Regions from separate parts of the Paenibacillus sp. 4624 genome, predicted to be linked through region 3. Evidence: riboswitches for the same ligand, from Rfam matches in the RefSeq annotation. Region 3 holds a riboswitch; each other region holds the start of a gene.
What was found. Region 3 has a riboswitch for cyclic di-AMP ahead of ABIE27_RS22080 (hypothetical protein). Riboswitches for the same ligand answer to the same signal wherever they lie in the genome.
Positions count from the first base shown of each region.

Region 1: it holds a riboswitch for cyclic di-AMP, as region 3 does, so the genes downstream of both, ABIE27_RS11925 (C40 family peptidase) here and ABIE27_RS22080 (hypothetical protein) in region 3, are expected to answer to the same signal.
Region 2: it holds a riboswitch for cyclic di-AMP, as region 3 does, so the genes downstream of both, ABIE27_RS09235 (3D domain-containing protein) here and ABIE27_RS22080 (hypothetical protein) in region 3, are expected to answer to the same signal.

Region 1 is NZ_JBNDJR010000004.1:337,023-340,480, forward strand. Features, by position in the region: gene ABIE27_RS11915 (hypothetical protein) at 1-267, opposite strand, end outside; gene ABIE27_RS11920 (RNA polymerase sigma factor) at 401-1,315, opposite strand; cyclic di-AMP (ydaO/yuaA leader) riboswitch at 1,615-1,746, shown strand; gene ABIE27_RS11925 (C40 family peptidase) at 1,752-2,216, shown strand; gene ABIE27_RS11930 (carboxymuconolactone decarboxylase family protein) at 2,319-2,648, opposite strand; gene ABIE27_RS11935 (hypothetical protein) at 2,836-3,054, opposite strand; gene ABIE27_RS11940 (hypothetical protein) at 3,171-3,458, opposite strand, start outside.
Region 2 is NZ_JBNDJR010000003.1:352,064-355,521, forward strand. Features, by position in the region: gene ABIE27_RS09230 (amino acid ABC transporter ATP-binding protein) at 1-413, shown strand, start outside; cyclic di-AMP (ydaO/yuaA leader) riboswitch at 598-794, shown strand; gene ABIE27_RS09235 (3D domain-containing protein) at 797-1,468, shown strand; gene ABIE27_RS09240 (polysaccharide deacetylase family protein) at 1,597-2,415, opposite strand; gene ABIE27_RS09245 (hypothetical protein) at 2,570-2,905, shown strand; gene ABIE27_RS09250 (PspA/IM30 family protein) at 3,088-3,458, shown strand, end outside.
Region 3 is NZ_JBNDJR010000010.1:183,240-186,697, forward strand. Features, by position in the region: gene ABIE27_RS22065 (urease accessory protein UreF) at 1-341, opposite strand, end outside; tRNA gene ABIE27_RS22070 (tRNA-Leu) at 783-865, shown strand; gene ABIE27_RS22075 (glutathione peroxidase) at 1,060-1,539, opposite strand; cyclic di-AMP (ydaO/yuaA leader) riboswitch at 1,918-2,093, shown strand; gene ABIE27_RS22080 (hypothetical protein) at 2,211-2,639, shown strand; gene ABIE27_RS22085 (HAD family hydrolase) at 2,797-3,458, shown strand, end outside.

The DNA of each region.
Region 1 (3,458 bases), on a different contig from region 3:
ATACTTTTGCGACGTATCCCCCATACTTATAAAATTCAGCTTGCTGAAACGAAGGGAAGACATCACTTCATCTGTATTTACAATTCCTAATAACTGTTTGTTCAACGTAGTCAAGTCTGAATCCACGTTCCAAAATACATAGCCACTATATGTTCCCTGTTGCTGCAAACGTAATTCGTTCATTGCTGCTTCTTTGTTATCAGTTGAACAGCTCGCTGTCATTACAGCCGTAAAGACGACCAAGATAATAATTAGCGCTTTTCTCATCGTGAATAACCTCCTCGAAATAGCCAAGTCATATTTAATACATTAACTCACAAGCTTTAGAGGCTGCTCTCCAGCAGCCTCTTGAACTTCTCATTCTAAACACTTATTCATTTTTATTCTTGCAATATATGTTTTATTCACTGACTACAGAAGCCGTAAATGAGGGAATCGAGAACGAATCCGTAAATACGACATCTTGGGCAGGAATATCACCGAAATAGTACAGTGCACCGATCTTCACCGTGGCACTACTGGAAACTGAAGTTGTCTTTCCTGCTCCAGTGATATTCGTTGTGCCTTCCAAATAATAAGCATCCAACTCTGAACCATTTTTGTTTAGGAAGTCCGTGTATTGTCTATTTAATCTCCAGGAGGCGTTGGAACCATTAGATATTGAATTGTTAGAACCTAACGGGAACGTTACTCCTATCCCAGCGCCTTTATAAGATAATTTAATCGTTACATTTTTAGGATTATTCGGATTCTCAACAATTGGATTTGTGATCCCGATTGGACCAGATGTAAATGAGTAGTTAGCTGAAGTTGATATGTTAGCTTCGGCTAAGCCTAAAAGATGTGCGCTTTCCTTATCAGCCAAACCAAGTAAATATTTGTTACGCAGAAGTTGTTGATCACGTCTGGGTAATGACTTCAGCAATTGTTCCATCCATTTAGATTGTTCTTTTCGTTCATAGCATTGTTCAGGAATTGGTGATACGTCTAATATGTTATCCATGTCGTTCTCGTTGTTAAAAATATGTATCCATCGCCTTTTCTTTTTTTGTTTTTCTACATAATTGAGAGTTACATTGTGGACGGTTCGCACCATATAACAATATTGTTGATCCGCGGCAAGCATAAGCAAGGTTTGCTTTTTATCGAAAAGTCTGACGAAAGATTCTTGAACTAAGTCCTCTGCAGTAGATGCATCGTGAGTCATGTAATATGCTTTTTGCTTCATACTGAGATAGTTTTCCCTATACAATTTCTCAATAATATTAGTAGCGCTTTCAATTTCAGGTTTTGCATTTGCAAACGAGGCAGACATGGATATTCCTCCTTCTCATCTGACTTTTATTTGTTGCAAATCTAGTTATAATAAAATCATAATAATAGAATAAATTACTTATATTGCAATATAAATTCAGACCAAAATCCATTTCCTGATCTTTTCAAAAAAAGGACGAAAAAATAGTTACTTTTTTGTAAACAATATTCCCGTTAAAGTCGACTTATTTCTCTATAAAATCGAGAATTCCGCTAACATTGAGGCTAAATGAAGTGTTTTAAATGGGTTTGACAATTACGCATTTATGCAATATAGTTTCAAATAGTTACAAAAACTTAATTATTCATTTGCCGAGTTTCAGGATTGAAAACGGGGGAACCATTTTGGGTGAATTATTCTTATACATAGGAAATATAGGGAACCTTCTACCGAACCCTTAGCTAACTCCGTAGGCATCGAAGGGAGAACATTGATTTTGAAAAAACTGATCATTTCTATTTTTGGAGCTGCTGTACTATTTACATCCGGGGCAACAAGCACAGAGGCAAGCACAATTAATACGGTGGTTAACAATATGACAGGTATCCCGTACAAATGGGGCGGCACAACCATGGCTGGCTTCGATTGTTCCGGGTTTATGAGATATCTTTTTAACAAATACAGCATTGAATTGCCACGCACATCGCAACAACAAGCCAAAGCCGGAACACCTGTCTCCAAAGCAAATATTCGAACAGGAGATTTGGTATTTTTCAACACAACAGGTAGAGGCATCTCACATACAGGAGTATACATCGGCGGAGGTCAATTCGCACATGCTTCCAGCAGCAAAGGTGTCAGCGTCACCAAGTTGTCCAATCCGTATTTCAGTGATCGTTATGTAACCGCAAGACGGGTGACAGGCCAATTTATGTATAATAAAATGTTGGGTAAAATCTAAGCAGACTTCTAGCAAGTCCATTTCACACCGACATAAGCAGCAACAATAAAAAGGAGGTTCCGGTTTAACCCGAGACCTCCTTTTTGATGTTAAAATCAGAATCTAATGCAACGCCTTTTGCACACGCATTGCCCCTTGTGACAAGGCATGTCCGCCCCCTACAGCTCCTGCGACAGCTACCGTCTCCATGATCTCCTGATCGGTCGCTCCCTTTGACCTTGCTTCCTCTACATGATAGAACGTGCAGACTTCGTTATTGGCGAACAAACCGATACCTAGCGCAATTAACTGCTTCGTTTTGGCATCAAGCACACCCGGCTGGAAGCATTCGCCCGTAAATTCATGGTACGATTTCACCACTTCCGGGAGAACATCACTTAACGCGCCAATCTGATCCTTATAAGCATGAACTTTATCATTCATTAATGTCATGGCTTGCAGCACACCCTTTCGGCTGTAAATACAGCGAATTGTTCCACTGTACCTATCTTCTCTCGCGTGTGTCGCAAATATGCCTGATCTTGATGGTAATTCCAAACATTTTGTTATCGAAAAATTCTCTTTGCATGATTTTATTGTTTTTATCAAATTCAGATCCGTCATGCGAAGTACCCCACCATTAAATGCTAAGATCACTTTGACGAGGCTCACTGAACAACTGATAGCGGTACCGACGGTCCAGCTTCACGACACGGCGATTCTGTCTGCGAATTAGCACTTGTTCATCATCCCAGGCTACCACGATGCCAGTTACATCGTTAGACTCGAGCTCATCCCGCACCACTCTTACCTTTTCCCCTGACAATCGCAGGGCATCCAACTCTGTATCACTAATCATATTTAGACTCCTATATTCAAATTTCTTTACAAAAAGAGACCTAAATGAAAGGTCATTTAGGTCTCACGTGACTGTATTGGACTGTCATGTCATTCGAAAAATATCCCGACTGAGAGTTACCGCTGAGCGTGCTCTTTGCTGTCGTTCTTCTCGAACCAAAAATCAAGCACTTTGGCGGACATCACACGTTCTTCAAGGTACTCCACTTGGTGCGGTGTAAATTGTTCTTTCCAAGAGAAGGACAACTCTTCACACAAGCCTACAATCGTCAGTAATTCTGACCAGGCAACATAGCGTTTGTACCAGAAAAATTGAGGATGTTCAATCATATAGGGATAAAGGTCATCGAATTCCGTATGTTTACAATCCAGGGCACGTTCAAAATGAACTTTCGATTCCGCCAG
Region 2 (3,458 bases), on a different contig from region 3:
AGGTGAAAAAACAATCCACGGATGAGGCTAACAAAATTGCCGAGGATCTACTAAAGACAGTCGGTTTGGCGGACAAAAAAGATGTATATCCGAACCAGCTGTCCGGTGGACAAAAGCAACGGATTGCCATTGCAAGAGCGCTCGCGATGCAGCCGCATGTGATGCTGTTTGATGAGCCTACATCGGCCCTTGATCCGGAGATGGTTGGAGAGGTATTGGAAGTCATGAAACGTCTTGCTGAAGGCGGAATGACGATGGTCATTGTAACGCATGAGATGGGTTTTGCGCGTGAGGTGGGTGACCGCATTCTATTTATGGACGGCGGTGTCATCGTTGAGGAAGGTACCCCGGATGAAGTGTTTGGAGCACCAAAACATCCGCGTACTCGAGACTTTCTTGCAAAAGTACTTTAATTCATCCCATTCTTTATATAGAATCAAAGAATAAAAGCGTTATCGGATTGAAAGATCCGGTAACGCTTTTTTGTTGTTTGCAGAAAAGGTAGAGCCGAAAAAGTAACTTTTCTGTTACCTGTATATTGAATTAAAACGCCAAATGGAAACATTTACTACATCTTTAGGTTACAAAATTGTGATATATTCAAGACTGCCGAAACTTCCGAAGCGGAAGTGCGGGGGATGTAACAATGCAGACATATGAAGGCATATCAGAAATATGCTGCTTGGGGTGAATTAGGAATACATAATGCTTCAGCGTGTCACGTACAGCCTATAGGGTGGGCTCCTCCATCCGAATCCGACAACTAACTTCGCAGGCATCATGAGGGAGGAAGACCATGTATAACAAGAAACGTTTAGCCAAAACTGCCATCGCACTACTGACATCCATTCTATTCATTCAAGCCGTCCCGGCTCACGCGGATTCCGTTCATGTGGCCAAAGAAGGGGATACCTTCTTCACCTTATCTAAGCAATACGGCGTTGACATGAACACATTGATTAAAACGAATAAAGACATCTCACCTTATAACATCTATGGTGGTTTGAAAATTACAATCCCAGGTAACGAAAACAAAGTAGAAGCGGCACCGGTTCAAGCGAAGTCGCAGGAAAAAACGGTTACTGCTGCAAGCCTGGATGTGAATACAGATAATAAAGTTGTACAGGCTTGGGGAAAAACGTTTGACTACAGCAAAACGCTGAATGTTAAAGCAACAGCGTATTCCGCGGATGCATCCGAGAACGGTGGATGGGGCCCCGTTGATTATTTTGGCAACCCGCTCGAACTCGGCACGATCGCAGTGGATCCAAAGATTATTCCTTTTGGAACCAAGGTGTTGGTGACAGGTCATACGCACCCTGGATTGCCGAAACAGGCTTTCGTAGCAACGGCTTTGGATGCAGGTAGCGCAATAAAGGGAAATCGCATTGACATCTTTATCCCTGGGAGCAAACAGTTTGTTAGTTCGTTTGGTTTTCAGGATATTGAGTTGTACATTTTAAAATAAGGCTTAAACCCTCCCCTGTCTGTATATGGGGGATGAGTTGAATAGAGAATTAACATAAACAGGGTGTTCTTGCGTAATCATGATAGGCACGATTCATGATTACGTAGAGAGACACCCTGTTTTATTACTTATTGTTTTTCTTTTGGAAGTTTAAGCATCTCGTCCAATGTAACTAATTCATACCCACGGTTTCGCAATTCCTCAATAACCTCGGGCAAAGCCTCTACTGTACCTTTCAAGTTCGAACCTGTACCGCCACCAGCATGTTGTAATACGATGGAACCAGGTTTCACCGCGGTCAGAATATTATGTTTTACCTTTTCCTTGTCTAGTCCTTTCCAATCGAGAGAATCCACATTCCAATTCACGATGCTGTAGTGCTGTTTTGCAGCCCATCGCAACTGTTCTTCGTTAATGTCCCCATATGGAGGACGAATCATTTTGGGCGTATATCCCGTCAGGCGGTGAATAATATCGCCGGTATGTACTATTTGTTTGCGAAAGGCAGTCATCGATAACTTGCTGAATTCAGGATGATTGTAGCTGTGATTACCGACGATATGTCCTTCTTTCACCATACGTTTCACCAAGTCCGGGTGTTTCTCTGCACGACTGCCGACAACAAAAAAGGTGGCACGAACCTTATATTTTTTTAATACATCAAGTACCTGCGGCGTAAATCTCGGATCCGGCACATCATCAAAAGTCAGCGCAACTTGTTTGGTGGAAGGGCCATTGGTTTTGAACGTATCTGCGTACTTCTGCCGGAGTTGGCCTAGAGTCAACTGTTCTTCTCTAACACCTGAGTCAGAAGCCGGTGTATCACTGGGGTTTGCAGAAGGTTCCTCCGATGAAGCAGCAGACACAGGAGCAGGGGCTAAAGGAGCTGTATAAACCCCAGAACATATAATGGTAACGAGTGCGAGCAAGACGAGGCGTATTCGCATGTTAACGGCCTCCTTTTTTCAAAATTGCGTTCTCTATGGTATGCCCGCTGCATGCTTCTTTTATGCGTGTGTGAGAAGTTTCATTGCATCATCAGGTCATGAAAGCCATAATTCCACCATATATAACATATAGAGAAGGATAGGTGGAGAGACGATGAGTACATATGATTTGAAGTCGATTCGTTTAGAGGTTTTCGAGGCAGGGCAGGACAAGGTATTTCTGGTTACGGGTGGTAAAGCTCATATTGGGGCTGTAGCTACATTCTATGTTGACCATGATCGGGTTAGTGGAACGACGGTACATATTCCGGGACATAAGGAACAAGAACTATGTGAGCGTCTTGCTCGCAAAGCGGCTCTGCAACTGAAAGTTACGGTAACTGTTATTATGGGCATTCATTTTGACAGCATTACACGAGTGCAGATCGATGAGATCGTGCTGACTGCTGAGAGACTAATGGATGAACATTTGAATAAAAAAATAGTGTAGAACTCTCCGGGTAACAAGTCAAAAGTTAAATGTCTGGATAAGTGAAATCTGAAGTGGTAATCCTCCTAATATTAGATGTGGTCATCAAGTTTTAATTTTTTTTTGTAAAATTGAAACGAGTTGCAGATTGTAACGTATGTATCTTTATATACAATGCACAATCCACTGGGAGGAATAACCTAATGTCCATTTTTAAAAGATTACGTGACCTGACAATGTCTAACATCAATGCGATTATCGACAAAGCTGAAGATCCAATCAAGATGACGGATCAATATATCCGTGACATGCAAGAAGATCTGGAAGATGCAGAGAAAGCAGTAGCCGCACAAATCGCGATCGAGAAGAAGTTCAAGCAATTGTTCGAGGAACAGGAAGCACTCGTGAAAAAACGTGAAGAGCAGGCTCACACGGCAGCGCGTGCACAGAACATGGACCTTGCTCGCCGCGCTCTGGAAGAGAAAAAAGCAGCGGAAGAGAAAATGGTGGAATACAAAGCCAGCTACGATCAAAACAAAGCGTCCGCAGACAATCTTCGTGGTAAACTCGATGA
Region 3 (3,458 bases):
TGCAAGGCGCGAGAAAGTTTGATTAAACGTTTGCCTATGATTGTTGCTTGCTCTCTCAGTTCAGGAGGGGTTCGCTGTACATGCACAAGTTTGTCGATCAGGGCAATCCGCCAAGTATCCTTATGATCTGTTGCGGTATATATCCCCTTGATGGCCATACCTTCGAGACGAACGAGACTGGGGTGTAACTGGCAGCGCATAAACGATTCGAGTTCCTCGGCTGTTCGAATGGTGCCTTCCTTGATGTGAGTGTCCATGCCGAAGAAATGGGTGAATCCTCCCACTTGGACAGAGGGATCAAGCAGTTTCGCATAATCGAGCAGCTTATTCCCGCGGTTCACGATCTTTCGCCTCCTGTACTTTAATGTGTTAGTTTTAATTACACAAATTATTTTTTCTTAAGTTTTATGTGTAAATCCGAATTATATGATATATATATTCACATAAACATCCGTATTTTGTCAATGGTTTATGAGAAAATAAAGACTTTATTAGATATGCATCGCTTATTGTGTTAACTAAAGTTACATGATTATTCTATCTGTGTTATATATTCATCTTTAAAATCATTTTGGTTCTTTTTACCGAATCGGATTAATGATATGTGTTTTTCGAGGAAATATGACTACATTTTGCAGGGGGGAGATTGGAATGGAAAAGGGGTTTTTTAGAATTAGAGTAAATCCGATTGTGATGAAAAAAATAATAAAGTGAATCATAAATGCTTTACTTTTGTTTGAGAATCCGGTATAATCAATTCTGTTGCCGATAATTTACGACATGCGGTCGTGGTGGAATGGCAGACACGCTATCTTGAGGGGGTAGTGGGCGTACGCCCGTGGAGGTTCGAGTCCTCTCGACCGCATTATTATGAAGTGTTACCGTGGGAAGCTTTCCGTGATGGAGAGCTTCTTTTTTTTTGTTGTCACATCGAAACAAGGGCGAATTATTAAGGATGTGCCTCAAAAGAGGGGGTAAAAAATCCACCTAAAAGCTTGAGCAGTGTCGGGCTCTTTGCTTTGTAGGTGGCTTGTTTTTGTTCGTTCGAACGTCTACATTTTATTTGTTAATCAGCTTCTGAATATCCTCTTCGATTTTATCCGGTGTAGTCTGTGGAGCATATCGTTTCACAACTTTACCGTCTTGATCGACAAGGAATTTGGTGAAGTTCCATTTGATGGCTTTGGAACCGAGCAAGCCTGGTGCTTCTTTCGTAATGTGCTGGAAGAGCGGATGAGCGCTGGAACCATTGACGTCAATTTTTTCAAACATAGGGAAGCTTACGCCATAATTCATCTGACAGAATTCAGCAATATCGTCGGAAGATCCTTTTTCCTGCGCGAACTGATTGCTTGGAAAACCAAGTACTTCGAACGGTGCATCCTGGAATTTATCCTGCAACTCTTGCAATCCCTTGAATTGAGGTGTTAGTCCACATTGGCTTGCGGTATTCACAATTAACAACACTTTGCCGCGATATTGGGACATCTCAATTTCTTGTCCGCGGAGGGTGTTTACTTTGTAATCATAAACTGACATGGGGAAAGCCTCCATCCTTTTATTCTTAATATACTTATTATATTTTAAACAATTAAATAATGCAAAATTTATTTTGGTTTACCGTTGTTATAACCATTAACTTGCTGGAGTCCCAAATGGATAAGAGATATATGAATCAATTTTTGTGCGGTTGAGAATTAGATAGATTGGAAGAGAGGGATGGCGTATAACCTTATTGTAAGCGTTATTATCGCTGGTTATTGCCGGAAATCTGGCGATTCGGTGATCTGTATGCACTTTACATGATCATGGCACGGGTGTATGATTCATAGCGTAATTTGAATTTTAATTAAATTGTACCTGAAAAACGAAACAAACGATAATATCGATCGGTCTTATAATCAAGATGTACGAACGATGTTTTAATCGCTGAGTTTCCATTCATTGTGGGTGGAAAACGGGGGAACCAACAGAATGGGCTGTATGACAGCAGCAGACATTCATGGGGTGAATTTTCCGGTGAAAGCTGGAAATAGGGCGACTCTCGCGCCCGAATCCGTCAGCTAACCTCGTAAGCGTTAAAGGGAGAGGCAACAAACCGCACGCTGGTTCATGGCGCATTTGTCATGGATTATTTAAGAAGCGTTTCGGAGGCCTTGGTCCCCACGCTTCTTTTTTGTTGTCTTTTCACGCCAAGGGAGGAACAAAGAATGGATAAAGAGATGATTTTGGTAACCGCTCCAAATGAAGCAGGACGTAAATTTGTGAAATTGCTGATGTATAAAAAAATGCCATTTGCCGTTCTGACGAACAGTGCTGATGAGGAGCGCAAACTTCGCCGTATTGGCGTAGAACACGTCATCCGTATGAATACAGCAGCTGCTGAGAAATGGTTTTTGCCGCAAGGCAGTGTAGGCAATGTGTTTATTTTTGAGAACAGTTTGAACTTGACATGTCGCTATCTTCAAATTTGTCGCTCCTGGACATCGAAGTCCTTGTGTGTGATCACGGAGCAGAGCCATCCTAAAGGGATTTATCGTGGAATGGGCGCGGATAAAATTGTGTATTCACTGAATGGAGAAGTTGGGTTCCTTCTCAATAGTTGCAATAAACCGGAAGCTGAAGTGAGTAGCTTGTGATTGACATTGATCCCAGGTAGGACGCCTGTTATAATTGCAGGTATAGACTAACGGAATTTGAGGAGACTCATGCTTGTCGTGAGTCTTCTTTTTTTATGGAAACTGTACGGTAGTATAGAAGCTAGGGGTAACCTGTAGCTTACGAGGAGGAATCAGCGTGCCGGATATTGCCGGATTGAAGTGGTTGTTTTTTGATGTGGGGGATACGCTGGTGGATGAATGGGAGCCAGTAGATGATATTATTGGGCAGTTCGTTCGTGAGGCTAATGATTACGGCTATCCAGTAAAGATTGAGGCGGTACGAGAACTGTTTGCTACCTGTTACCGTAATTATGAACAGTGGCCTATGAAAGTAGCCATACGTACATATATTCATGATGAAGACCACCGCATTCAGATTCAGAACAAGCTGAAATTCCATAAAGAATTGGAGCAACCGTTTCCTTCTGCAACCAAGGTGCTTGAACAGCTTTCGGAGCATTATCGTATTGGCATCATTGCGAATCAGAGTCCTGGGACTGAAGCAAGGCTGGAGAGCTACGGACTTCGTAAATACGTTCATGTTTTGGCCTGTTCGGCAGAAGAAGGGGTGTCCAAGCCTGATCCGGAGTTGTATGCAGTTGCTCTGAAGCAGGCTGAATGCTTGCCCGAAGAAGCGGTTATGATTGGTGATCGAATCGACAATGATATTATGCCAGCACGTAGTTTGGGCTTACGCACCATTCGTATTTTGCAGGGGTACGGAAGGTTCCAGCCAGAGCTTTCGGATGGCGAGCGTGCAGACTGGACGGTTGAGTCGCTCGATGAACTTCTACCCCT